2 regions of the Shewanella sp. DNRA4 genome follow, and region 2 is predicted to be linked to the other one. Evidence: predicted binding sites of a transcription regulator. Region 2 holds the regulator's gene; the other holds the start of a gene.
What was found. Region 2 encodes MetJ, which represses methionine synthesis genes. Its sites were predicted from a motif close to TAGACGTCTAGACGTCTA; they were not measured.

Region 1 (5,187 bases), on a different contig from region 2:
TAGTATTAGAAAAAATTTTGAGCCATGGGAATTATGAAGAGCTGTCGGTATTGTTTCATTTATTGCTGACCGAGGAAGAGCGCAGCGCTATTGCCGGTCGGCTAAAAGTCTTCCAGCTATTGCTAAATGGAGAAATGAGCCAGAGACAAATTGCTGCCGAGTATCAGGTGAGTATTGCGACTATTACCCGTTGTTCTAACTATTTAAAGAATATGGCACCCAGCCATAGGGATAAAATCCAACAGCTTATCAGTTAATTATTTGGGCTCCATTGGACTAGATATTTGATTAAAACTGGGGAGTTGTCGGTATTTTATGTCGGCGGTGGATGGAGCGTCTAACGAGAATATAAAAACTATAACTGAGTAACATAATGGCCAACAAAGGATAAAGATTTTTAGGGAAAAATTTAAAAATAGCTAAGGCAGAAAAGAGATAAATAAAAGGCAATAAATCGTAAATTGTCTTAGGTAGATATCCAGATTTTCGGCGTTTTACAGGATCGGTTCGGCGATTTTGAGAACGTAAATTGTAAATTCTGGCGCCCAAAACAAACACAACAAGAGCAGCAATCAGCGCATAATCAGGTTCTAGCAGCATAAAGCTTAAACAGCCTAGTACCATATAGCCAAAGGGTAAAACTTCATATACTGGTTTTGCTAACATATGCACTCCGTTGCGTGATGTTTATATCGATTTGAAAATATTGTTTTTTTTAGCTGAAAATGCTGTTTGATTTTAAACTTCCCTATTTACCTGCTGATTATAATCATTTGGCGATAAAAAAAGCACCTCCTTATTTAAGGAAGTGCTTTTTTATCAGCTCCTCTGGGAGGGCTATTAGGCTTGTGAACCTACATTAGCCGCGGCAGCCGCAGCCACCGTTGCCATCACATCCCGCTTTAGGTGTGTCACAAGCTTCGTGATCATGGTCATGGTGGTGATGCCCATGGTCATCAGAACCCCCGCAGCAGCCACCAACATCATGACCTGAGCCACCACAGCATCCGCCGCCATGGTCATGTTCATGGCTGTGTCCATGACTGCCACATCCGCCGTGTGCATGAATATGTCCATGGGCAATTTCTTCAGCTGTCGCTTCACGTACATCGATGACTTCAATGTTAAAGCTGAGTGCTTGGCCTGCTAATGGATGGTTGCCATCAACAATCACAACATCATCTTTAACTTCGATGACTTGAACTGGACGCTGGCCCATTTCGGTTTCTGCAATAAAGCGCATACCTGGCACGATGTCTTCGATATCACCGAATGCATCTAATGGTACTGCCTGGCGAAGGCCATCATGGTACGGACCATAGGCCTCTTCGGCACTGATCGTCACGTCCAGTTTTTCGCCCTTAATTTTACCTTCTAATGCGGCTTCTAATCCTGGGATTAGGTTTTCTGTACCATGCAGATACAACATTGGTTCGGCATCAAAAGAGTCTTCTAAAAGTCTGCCTTCTTGATCTGATAAACGGTAATGAATGGTTACCGCGCTGTGTTGGGTGATCTTCATATCGCCTCCGGTTCGGAATGTGCGCGCATAATAACGCGCTTTTAGGGTGCTGGCGATAATTTGAAGTTGCTTATGTTAGATATCGCACAGCTTTTTGTGAGTTCGATTTACTGAGATTAAGGACGATACAAAAGATGAATTGTGGTTTTTTATGAGTTGCCCTTTGTTATGTGCGGAAACAGACTGAAATGCTTTAATTTTCGAATGATGAAAAAATATCATTATAAATTATTTATTTTTTAATAGGTTAAATTGATTGTAATTGTCTGGCGTTACGTTTACGTAAACAGTTTTATATTGATGAAAACGTATTTTTAGCCTATGAAAACTTGATATTTATTAATCTTGAATCACTAATTTACTCAAGTGAAAGATTTGTGCATAAATAATCCAGTTTGGGGGTTGACAAGGTTAGGTGAAAAAGGCAATTCTGTTTAACATCACATTGACATAGATAAGTCTAAACGTATGCATAGCCTTGGTTTCGTAGTAATTACCATTATTACAACCACCACTACAACCACCACTACAACCACCACTACAACCACCACTACAACCAGAGTGGGGGCGGGCTGATACACCCTAAAGAATTTTAACGACGAGCCCGCTTCCCACAAAGAAGCGGGCTTTTTTGTTTTTAGCTTATGTTTCTTAGTCGGGCGCGGTACAGGAGATCAAGATGAAAGTGATGAAATTTGGTGGTACCTCGCTTGCAAATTGGCAGCGATTTTCAATGGCGGCGGATATTGTTGCCAAGGCAGCGAAAGCTGAGCCGGTCGCGACAGTGCTCTCTGCGCCTGCAACAGTGACAAACGCTCTGCTAGAAATGGTCGATGTGGCGGTGAAAGGGGAAGATTATTCACCAGTCATTCAACACGTTGAGCGGGTGTTTACCTCGCTCTATCAGGATGCGGTTAGTTCTGGACTCTCTAGTAGCCAGAGCGAAGTGCTGTTCGCCGGACTAAGCGCGCAGCTTGCACGTTGGCAGGACAGATTACGCGGTATTACGCTGTTGCAGGAATGCCCAGACGGGGTGCGCGCCGAGATCGTGGTTGCGGGTGAGCGTTTGTCTGCTGCGTTGATGGAGCAAGTCATGCTGGCAAAAGGCATTACTTCGGCGCAGCTAGACCCACGTGAACTATTTTTAGGCCGTGGTCGTCCGCTAGAATCCGTGGTCGATATTGCCGTCAGCAAACCGCGATTCAAAAATCTTGCCCTCGATGAGAAGCGGGTTTGGGTGATGCCCGGCTTTACCGCCGCCGATGAAGACGGCAAGGTTGTGACCTTAGGCCGTAACGGTTCTGATTACTCTGCTGCCGTGCTGGCCGCTTGTTTAGATGCTTCAAGCTGCGAGATTTGGACCGACGTTGACGGCGTATACAATACCGATCCTCGGGTTGTTACCGATGCTAAGTTGTTGTCACAGCTCAGTTATCAAGAGGCGATGGAGCTGTCTTACTTTGGGGCTAAGGTGCTGCATCCTAAAACCATTGCGCCTATCGCCCAGTTCCACATCCCCTGTTATATCAAAAACAGCTTTAATCCCGATGCGCCCGGCACTCTGGTATCGAATCAGGCCGATCAGAGCGGCTTGCAGGTGAAGGCCATTTCTAATTTGGATAATCAAACCATGTTTGATGTATCAGGCCCTGGTATGAAGGGCATGGTCGGTATGGCGAGCCGCACACTGGCGGCGATTTCCCGTAGCGGTGTTTCTGTGTCACTCATCACCCAGAGTTCTTGCGAATACAGCATCAGCTTTTGTGTGGCGACCAGTGAGTCCGCCAAGGTGAAATCGGCGCTAGAGCAAGAGTTTGAGTTAGAAATTAAAAGTGACTTGCTAGAACCGATTGCAATGCGCCATGACTTAGCAATCGTCTCCTTGATCGGTGATGGTATGCGTACCCATAAAGGTGTGGCGGCGCGGTTCTTCCAAGCCTTAGCGCAGGCGAGTGTGAATATCATCGCGATTGCCCAAGGCTCCTCCGAGCGCTCTATTTCAACGGTGATCGAACAACGTAAGACCAAACATGCTGTAGCCGCCTGTCATCAAGGCTTTTTCGATGTGCAGCAGTATTTAGATGTGTTTTTAGTGGGTTGCGGTAACGTTGGCGCAGGCTTACTGGAGCAGATCAAACAACAGGCGAGCGTGCTAAAAGAGCAGCACATTAGCATCCGTGTCTGCGGTATTGTCAATTCAAGCAAAATGTTACTCGATAGTGCGGGTATTGATTTAAACAATTGGCAAAACCTGCTTGCCGATAGCCAGCAGCCAAGCGATATACCTGCGCTATTGGCGTGGGTGAAAGAGCAACAGTTATTAAACCCTGTGCTGGTGGATTGTACTTCAAGCGATCAAGTATCGAACCAGTATTTAGAGGTGATGAACGCGGGCATGCACGTGGTGACGCCGAATAAAAAGGCTAACACTCGCGATTACGCCTATTACCAAGCTTTGCGTCAAACAGCATTAAAGCAACGTCGGCAGTTTCTGTATGAGACCAACGTGGGCGCAGGATTACCCGTTATCGATAACTTGAAAAAACTGTTATTCGCCGGTGATAAATTGCACAAGTTTAATGGCATTTTGTCAGGCTCCTTATCCTTTATCTTCGGTAAACTCGATGAGGGTATGTCACTTTCTGAGGCGACTAAACTGGCGCGGGAAAAATGCTTTACTGAGCCCGATCCTCGCGATGATTTAAGTGGCATGGATGTGGCGCGTAAGGTACTGATTTTGGCCCGTGAAGTGGGGTTGAAACTTGAGCTAAATGATATTGTTGTCGACTCAGTCTTGCCCGCAGGTTTTGATGATTCAGGCGATGTGGAAAGTTTTATGGCGCGTTTACCCGAGGCTGATGCGGCGATTGCGGCGCGAGTGGCTGAGGCGAAAGCGCAGGGTAAAGTGCTGCGTTATGTGGGGCAGATTGAAGAAGGCGCGTGCTATGTGCGTATCACCGAAGTCGATGCTACCGATCCACTTTATAGCGTAAAAGGCGGTGAAAATGCCTTGGCATTCTACAGCCGTTATTATCAGCCGATTCCCTTTGTGTTGCGTGGATATGGTGCGGGCACAGAAGTGACTGCGGCAGGTGCCTTTGCCGATGTATTAAGAACCTTAAATTGGACTCGTGAGGTGAGTGTATGAGTTTGACCGTTTACGCTCCCGCCTCTATGGGTAATGTGGGTGTGGGCTTTGATTTATTGGGCGCAGCACTTGCGCCTATCGATGGCAGTTTACTCGGCGATAGAGTCACGATTGCGGCGGCGGATGCTGGGGTGAGCCTCACTCAAGTGGGAGCTTGGGCGCATAAGTTACCCAGCAATCCCGAGGATAATATCGTCCATCAATGTGCGGTGTTTTTCTTAAAAGCCCTTGGGAAAGAAAACCAAGGCGTGGCATTAACCCTAGAAAAAAACTTGCCCGTCGGCAGTGGCTTAGGCTCGAGCGCCAGTTCTGTGGTTGCAGCGCTTTATGCGCTGAACGAGCATTTTGAACGCCCATACGATAAACAAGCGCTACTCGAACTCATGGGCGAGTTTGAGGGCAAGATCAGCGGTAGCGTGCATTACGACAACGTCGCGCCCTGTTATCTGGGCGGCATGCAGCTGATGCTCAATGTGCCCGGCGCTATCTGTGAGCCGATTCCCAGTTTTAAACAATG
Region 2 (5,187 bases):
AAGTGCATCGGCTGCCAAGCCTGTAACGTGGCTTGCCGCAGTGAAAACGGCGTACCAGAAGGGGTGACCCGTTTACAGGTGAGAGTCGAAGGGCCCTATGGCGAAATGCCCCATCTGCACTTTAAGTACCACAGAGTGTCGTGTCAGCAGTGTGAAGATGCGCCCTGTGTGAAGGTGTGTCCAACGGGCGCGGCCTACGTGGGCGAAGATGGCATTGTCTCCATCCACGGCGACAAGTGTGTGGGTTGTATGTACTGCGTGGCGGCGTGCCCTTACAAAGTGCGTTTTATGAATCCCGAAACCAAAGTGGCTGACAAGTGTAACTTCTGTAAGGACACCCGTTTGGCCCGTGGAGAACAACCAGCCTGCGTGACTGTATGTCCGACCGATGCATTGGTGTTTGGCGATGCTAACGATCCACAAAGTGAAGTGGCCACACTGCTCAACACTAAGATCACTTACCAAGATAAGACCCATTTAGGCACTAAACCTAGGGTATATCGCGTTCCTACCAAAAGAGGGGGGATTTGATTATGAACAATACTTGGGGCGATATGGCGCAATATGATCCCGTCACTTGGCACTGGGTCATCGCCGTGTATTTGTTTATGGCGGGTTTATCCGCCGGAAGTTTGCTGATTGGCATTGGTTTGCGTTGGTTTAATCAAGAACAAACGCAAGTTGAGAGCAATATCCTCAAGGCCGCGGCGATTATTGGCCCTGTGGCAATCAGCTTAGGCTTGGCTTGTTTAGTGTTTGATTTAACTAAGCCTTTCCACTTCTGGTTGATCTTAATTAACTATAACTTCCAATCAGTAATGGCGATTGGGGTATTAGCGCTGCTGGCTTACTCACCCTTGGCATTTGCCTACGCGATTTTAGTACTGCGTGACGATTTGCCAAAGTGGGGCTTAGGTTTCCTCACACCTATCGCTAAGCTGCTGATGCCCTTTAGAAAGCTGATTGAAGTGCTGTTGTTTGTCCTCGCCATTGGTGTGGGCGCTTACACAGGCTTCTTAATCTCGGCGATGAATGCCTATCCGATGCTAAACACTGCGGTATTGCCTGCACTGTTCTTGGTATCGGGTTTATCAGCGGGTGCGGCGGCCAATGCGGTGCTGGCGCTGGTGATGTTCAAAACCGATAGCCACGACAAGACCTTAGCTAAAATGCATGGCTTAGAGCTGCCAGTGATGGCAATCGAAATCATGTTCCTGTTTATGTTGTTTTGCGCCTTGTACTTTAAGGGCGGTGCGGCGGCTGCGGCACTGGCATCACTCACCTCTGGCGTGTGGGCAAGCGTATTCTGGATTGGTGTCGTGGGGATTGGCTTTGGTGTGCCATTGCTGTTTATGCTGCTTCCCGCAGCGACTCGCCACACTAAGGGCGCAATGATTATGGTGGCCTGTGCCAGCTTAACCGGCGTGCTCGCCCTGAGACACTTTATTGTGTATGCGGGCCAAAGCTACTTAAGTTAATGAGAGCAGAGTTAACGAGATCTCAGTTAACAATTAACTGAAGTTCGTTGCAATACCGATGGCGTAAATCACCCATCCCCTGCAAGCAAAAAGCACCGTTAAACGGTGCTTTTTTTATGGCTGCGATTGACTGCAATTGGCGGGAGATTATTGCGGTAATAACTCAATCACTGATTTGACCGTGAGCACTAAGGCGCTGATAGCGCAGAGGGCTAAGGTCGCCATCTTGGTCTTATGTTTATCAATACTGCCTACCAGTTTGCCCGCCACGAGATAGCCTAAAAAGACCGAGGGCAATAGCATTAGCGAAAGCCAAAAGTGCTTGATTTCGAGTAGGCCCGTCACCCCAAGAATCGCCAAGGCAATGGTCGAACTAAAGATAAAGAAGGCCGATAACGCTGCGCGAAACTGCGAAGCATCCTTACCCGCCAATAAAATCGCCATCGGCGGACCACCAATGGCGGCGATATTGCCAAAGATCCCCGAGACGACTCCCGCGCCAAACAGAGTCGCTTTGTTTACCGGCAGGCTGAATTTATACAAACTGAGCACCACGGCAACCGTCACAATCGCGGCAATCGCCAAGCCGAGGATCGGCTGCGGCGCAAACAGTAATAGGCTAGCACCGATAAAGCCACCGGGCACTCGACCGATGAGTGCGTATTGCAAGCCATTGAATTCTAAATGGCCGCGTTCACGCAATAGGGTGAGTAGCGCGATGGAAAATCCCATCACAATCACGGGGGCAGGCACTAATTGGGGATCGACGATATACAGCAGCGGACTGGCGACCACGGCTAAGCCAAACCCAATCAGACTCTGGGTGAGGGCACCTAAAAACACAATCACAGACGCGATGGCAAGCGTTTGTGGATCGATCAAGGAGAACATAGGATTCCATCAAAACAAAATAGGGATCGTTACTTTAACCCACCACGCCGGATGAGCATTAACGATCCCTAATAATTAGTTACGGCAGGATTATGGACGCTTAAGCGTTATTCCATGTCTTCCCACTCGATCCCCATTTCGTCCATCAACCGCTTCGCTTCAGCGGGGATGCTGTCTGGGCACTCTTTCGACAGATCGGCATCATCAGGCAGAGGCTGGCCGGTGTAGGCATGCAAAAATGCTTCGCACAACAGTTCGCTATTCGTTGCGTGGCGCAGGTTGTTGACCTGACGACGCGTACGTTCATCCGTGAGGACTTTTAGCACTTTGAGCGGAATAGACACAGTAATTTTCTTTACTTGTTCATTCTTCTTGCCATGTTCAGCATAGGGGCTGATGTATTCCCCATTCCATTCAGTCATTGACTCACCTGTTATAACGCTAAATTCGGGGCAGATTTTAAACCCTTACAGATTACAGTCAAATTATTGCTACTATTTCTTAGCGATTGCAAACAGATTTCTTTATGTTTAGACGTCTAAACGTCTTAACGCCTATTGACGATACCACTGGGCTTAGGTACATTTAGACGTCCAGACATCTCTTTGCGAACTTAGGAGTTCCCGATGACCGCAGGCAAATTAGTGACCGAGCGTCAATTAGCCACATTGGCAGTGCGTCAGGGTATCGAAAGCGATACTCAATATGGCGCCGTGGTGCCGCCAATTTACCTGTCGACGAATTACGCCTTCGATGGTCATAAAAATCCTCGCGAATTTGACTACAGCCGTTCCGGCAATCCTACCCGCAGCATCTTAGGCGATGCCTTAGCAAAGCTGGAAAAGGGCGCAACCGGTGTAGTGACTTGTACTGGCATGGCAGCCATTACCTTAGTGACCACTTTACTGGGCCCAGATAATTTACTGGTGGTGCCCCACGATTGTTACGGTGGCTCTTATCGTTTATTTACTAATTTGGCGAAAAAAGGCCAATTTAAACTGCTGGTGGTCGATCAAACCGACAGCCAAGCACTTGAGCAAGCGATTGCCCAGCAACCTAAAATGGTGTGGATTGAAACCCCATCCAACCCATTACTGCGGGTGGTTGATATCGAAGCTATTGCCAAGGCAAGCCACGCCGTCGGTGCGTTAGTGATAGTGGACAATACTTTCCTGTCACCGATTTTGCAGCAACCGCTATTGCTCGGCGCCGATATCGTTATCCACTCCACCACTAAGTACATTAATGGTCATAGCGATGTGGTGGGCGGCGCGGTGATCGCCAAAGATCCCCAAATTGGTGAGACCTTACATTGGTGGTCGAACACCTTAGGCTTAACGGGTTCTGCCTTCGACAGTTATCAAACCCTGCGCGGCCTGCGTACTTTGGCCGTGCGCATTCGTGAGCACCAACGCAATGCCGAGCGGATTGTGGAGTTACTGAGTAATAGCCCCGTCGTGAGTAAAGTGTATTACCCAGGTCTTGCGGATCATCCCGGTTATGCCATTGCCGCCAAGCAACAAAAAGGTTTTGGCGCTATGCTGAGTTTTGAGCTTAAGGGCGGCGAGGCCGAAGTGGTTGCCTTTTTAGATGCCTTAAGTTTATTTAGTGTTGCTGAGAGTTTAGGCGGCGTCGAGAGCCTCGTGGCCGTGCCCGCGACCATGACCCACAGAGCGATGGAGCCGCAGGCGCGTTTTGAAGCTGGTATTAAAGACACCCTATTACGTTTGTCGGTTGGTATTGAAGATGCCGACGACTTAGTTGCAGATATTCAAGCAGGATTGGCCGCCGTAGCGGCTTGTCAGTAGAGGAATAATAGATGGCACGTTGTCACTTACATAAATTTGGTGGTTCCAGCTTAGCCGATGCCGATTGTTACCGCCGAGTCGCCCATATTCTGTTAACCCATGGCCACAGTGATGATCTGGTGGTGGTGTCTGCCGCGGGTAAAACCACTAACTTTTTATATAAATTATTGTCCCTGCGCGATAGCAACCAATTATGGCAAGAAGAATTACAAGTCCTTATCAGCTATCAGCAAGGCTTGATTGAGCAATTATTATCTAACGAGCAAGCGCGGGATTTACGCGAACGTTTGACCACGGATAAAGCTCAGTTAATCAGTCTATTATCTTTAGATGTACGCAATGATTACCAAATTAACCATGTGGTGAGTTTTGGTGAGCGTTGGTCGGCGCGCCTGATGGCAGCGCTGCTGCGCGAATCGGGCGTGGCCGCAAGCCATGTTGATGCGTGCTCGATTTTAGTGGCCGATGAGGCCGCCGTGCCGCAAATTCGTGTGCAAGAATCCCGCGCCAAAGTGCAAGCCTTACTGGCGGCCCACCCTAACGAGCGCCTAGTGATCACCGGTTTTATTTGTGCTAACGAGCGCGGCGATACCTTGCTGCTTGGCCGCAATGGCTCTGACTTTAGCGCCAGCTTAATTGCTAGCCTTGCCGACATTGAGCGCGTGACCATTTGGACCGACGTTGAAGGGGTCTTTAACGCTGACCCGAATAAGATCAATGATGCGAAATTACTCAAGAGCATGTCCCTTGCTGAAGCCGACCGTTTGGCGCGTTTAGGCTCACCCGTGTTGCATTCACGTACTTTGCAGCCGCTGTTTAACACTGAGGTGAGCTTGGCTGTGCGTTCAAGCTATGCCTCCCACACCGACTTTACCCTGATTGCGCCGCACAGTTCATCAGCGAGTGCGCCCGTGGTGACCAATCTAAATGCCGTGGTGTTATTTGGCTTTAAGATCGCGGGTGATGTGGCCAGTCTGCTCGAGCAATTGGTGGAGGCGGGATTAACGCCA

Region 1: thrA (bifunctional aspartate kinase/homoserine dehydrogenase I) is a predicted target of MetJ. The motif match lies at 1,976-1,993, and genes of this name have one in related genera.

The regions. Positions count from the first base shown of each region.
Region 1 covers NZ_JABAIP010000011.1:39,086-44,272, reverse strand. The annotation lists gene trpR (trp operon repressor) at 1-257, shown strand, start outside; gene HG547_RS13105 (hypothetical protein) at 289-666, opposite strand; gene slyD (peptidylprolyl isomerase) at 860-1,522, opposite strand; gene thrA (bifunctional aspartate kinase/homoserine dehydrogenase I) at 2,202-4,670, shown strand; gene thrB (homoserine kinase) at 4,667-5,187, shown strand, end outside.
Region 2 covers NZ_JABAIP010000023.1:43,799-48,985, forward strand. The annotation lists gene HG547_RS19790 (4Fe-4S dicluster domain-containing protein) at 1-531, shown strand, start outside; gene nrfD (NrfD/PsrC family molybdoenzyme membrane anchor subunit) at 534-1,478, shown strand; gene HG547_RS19800 (sulfite exporter TauE/SafE family protein) at 1,626-2,369, opposite strand; gene metJ (met regulon transcriptional regulator MetJ) at 2,477-2,791, opposite strand; gene metB (cystathionine gamma-synthase) at 3,014-4,177, shown strand; gene HG547_RS19815 (bifunctional aspartate kinase/homoserine dehydrogenase II) at 4,189-5,187, shown strand, end outside.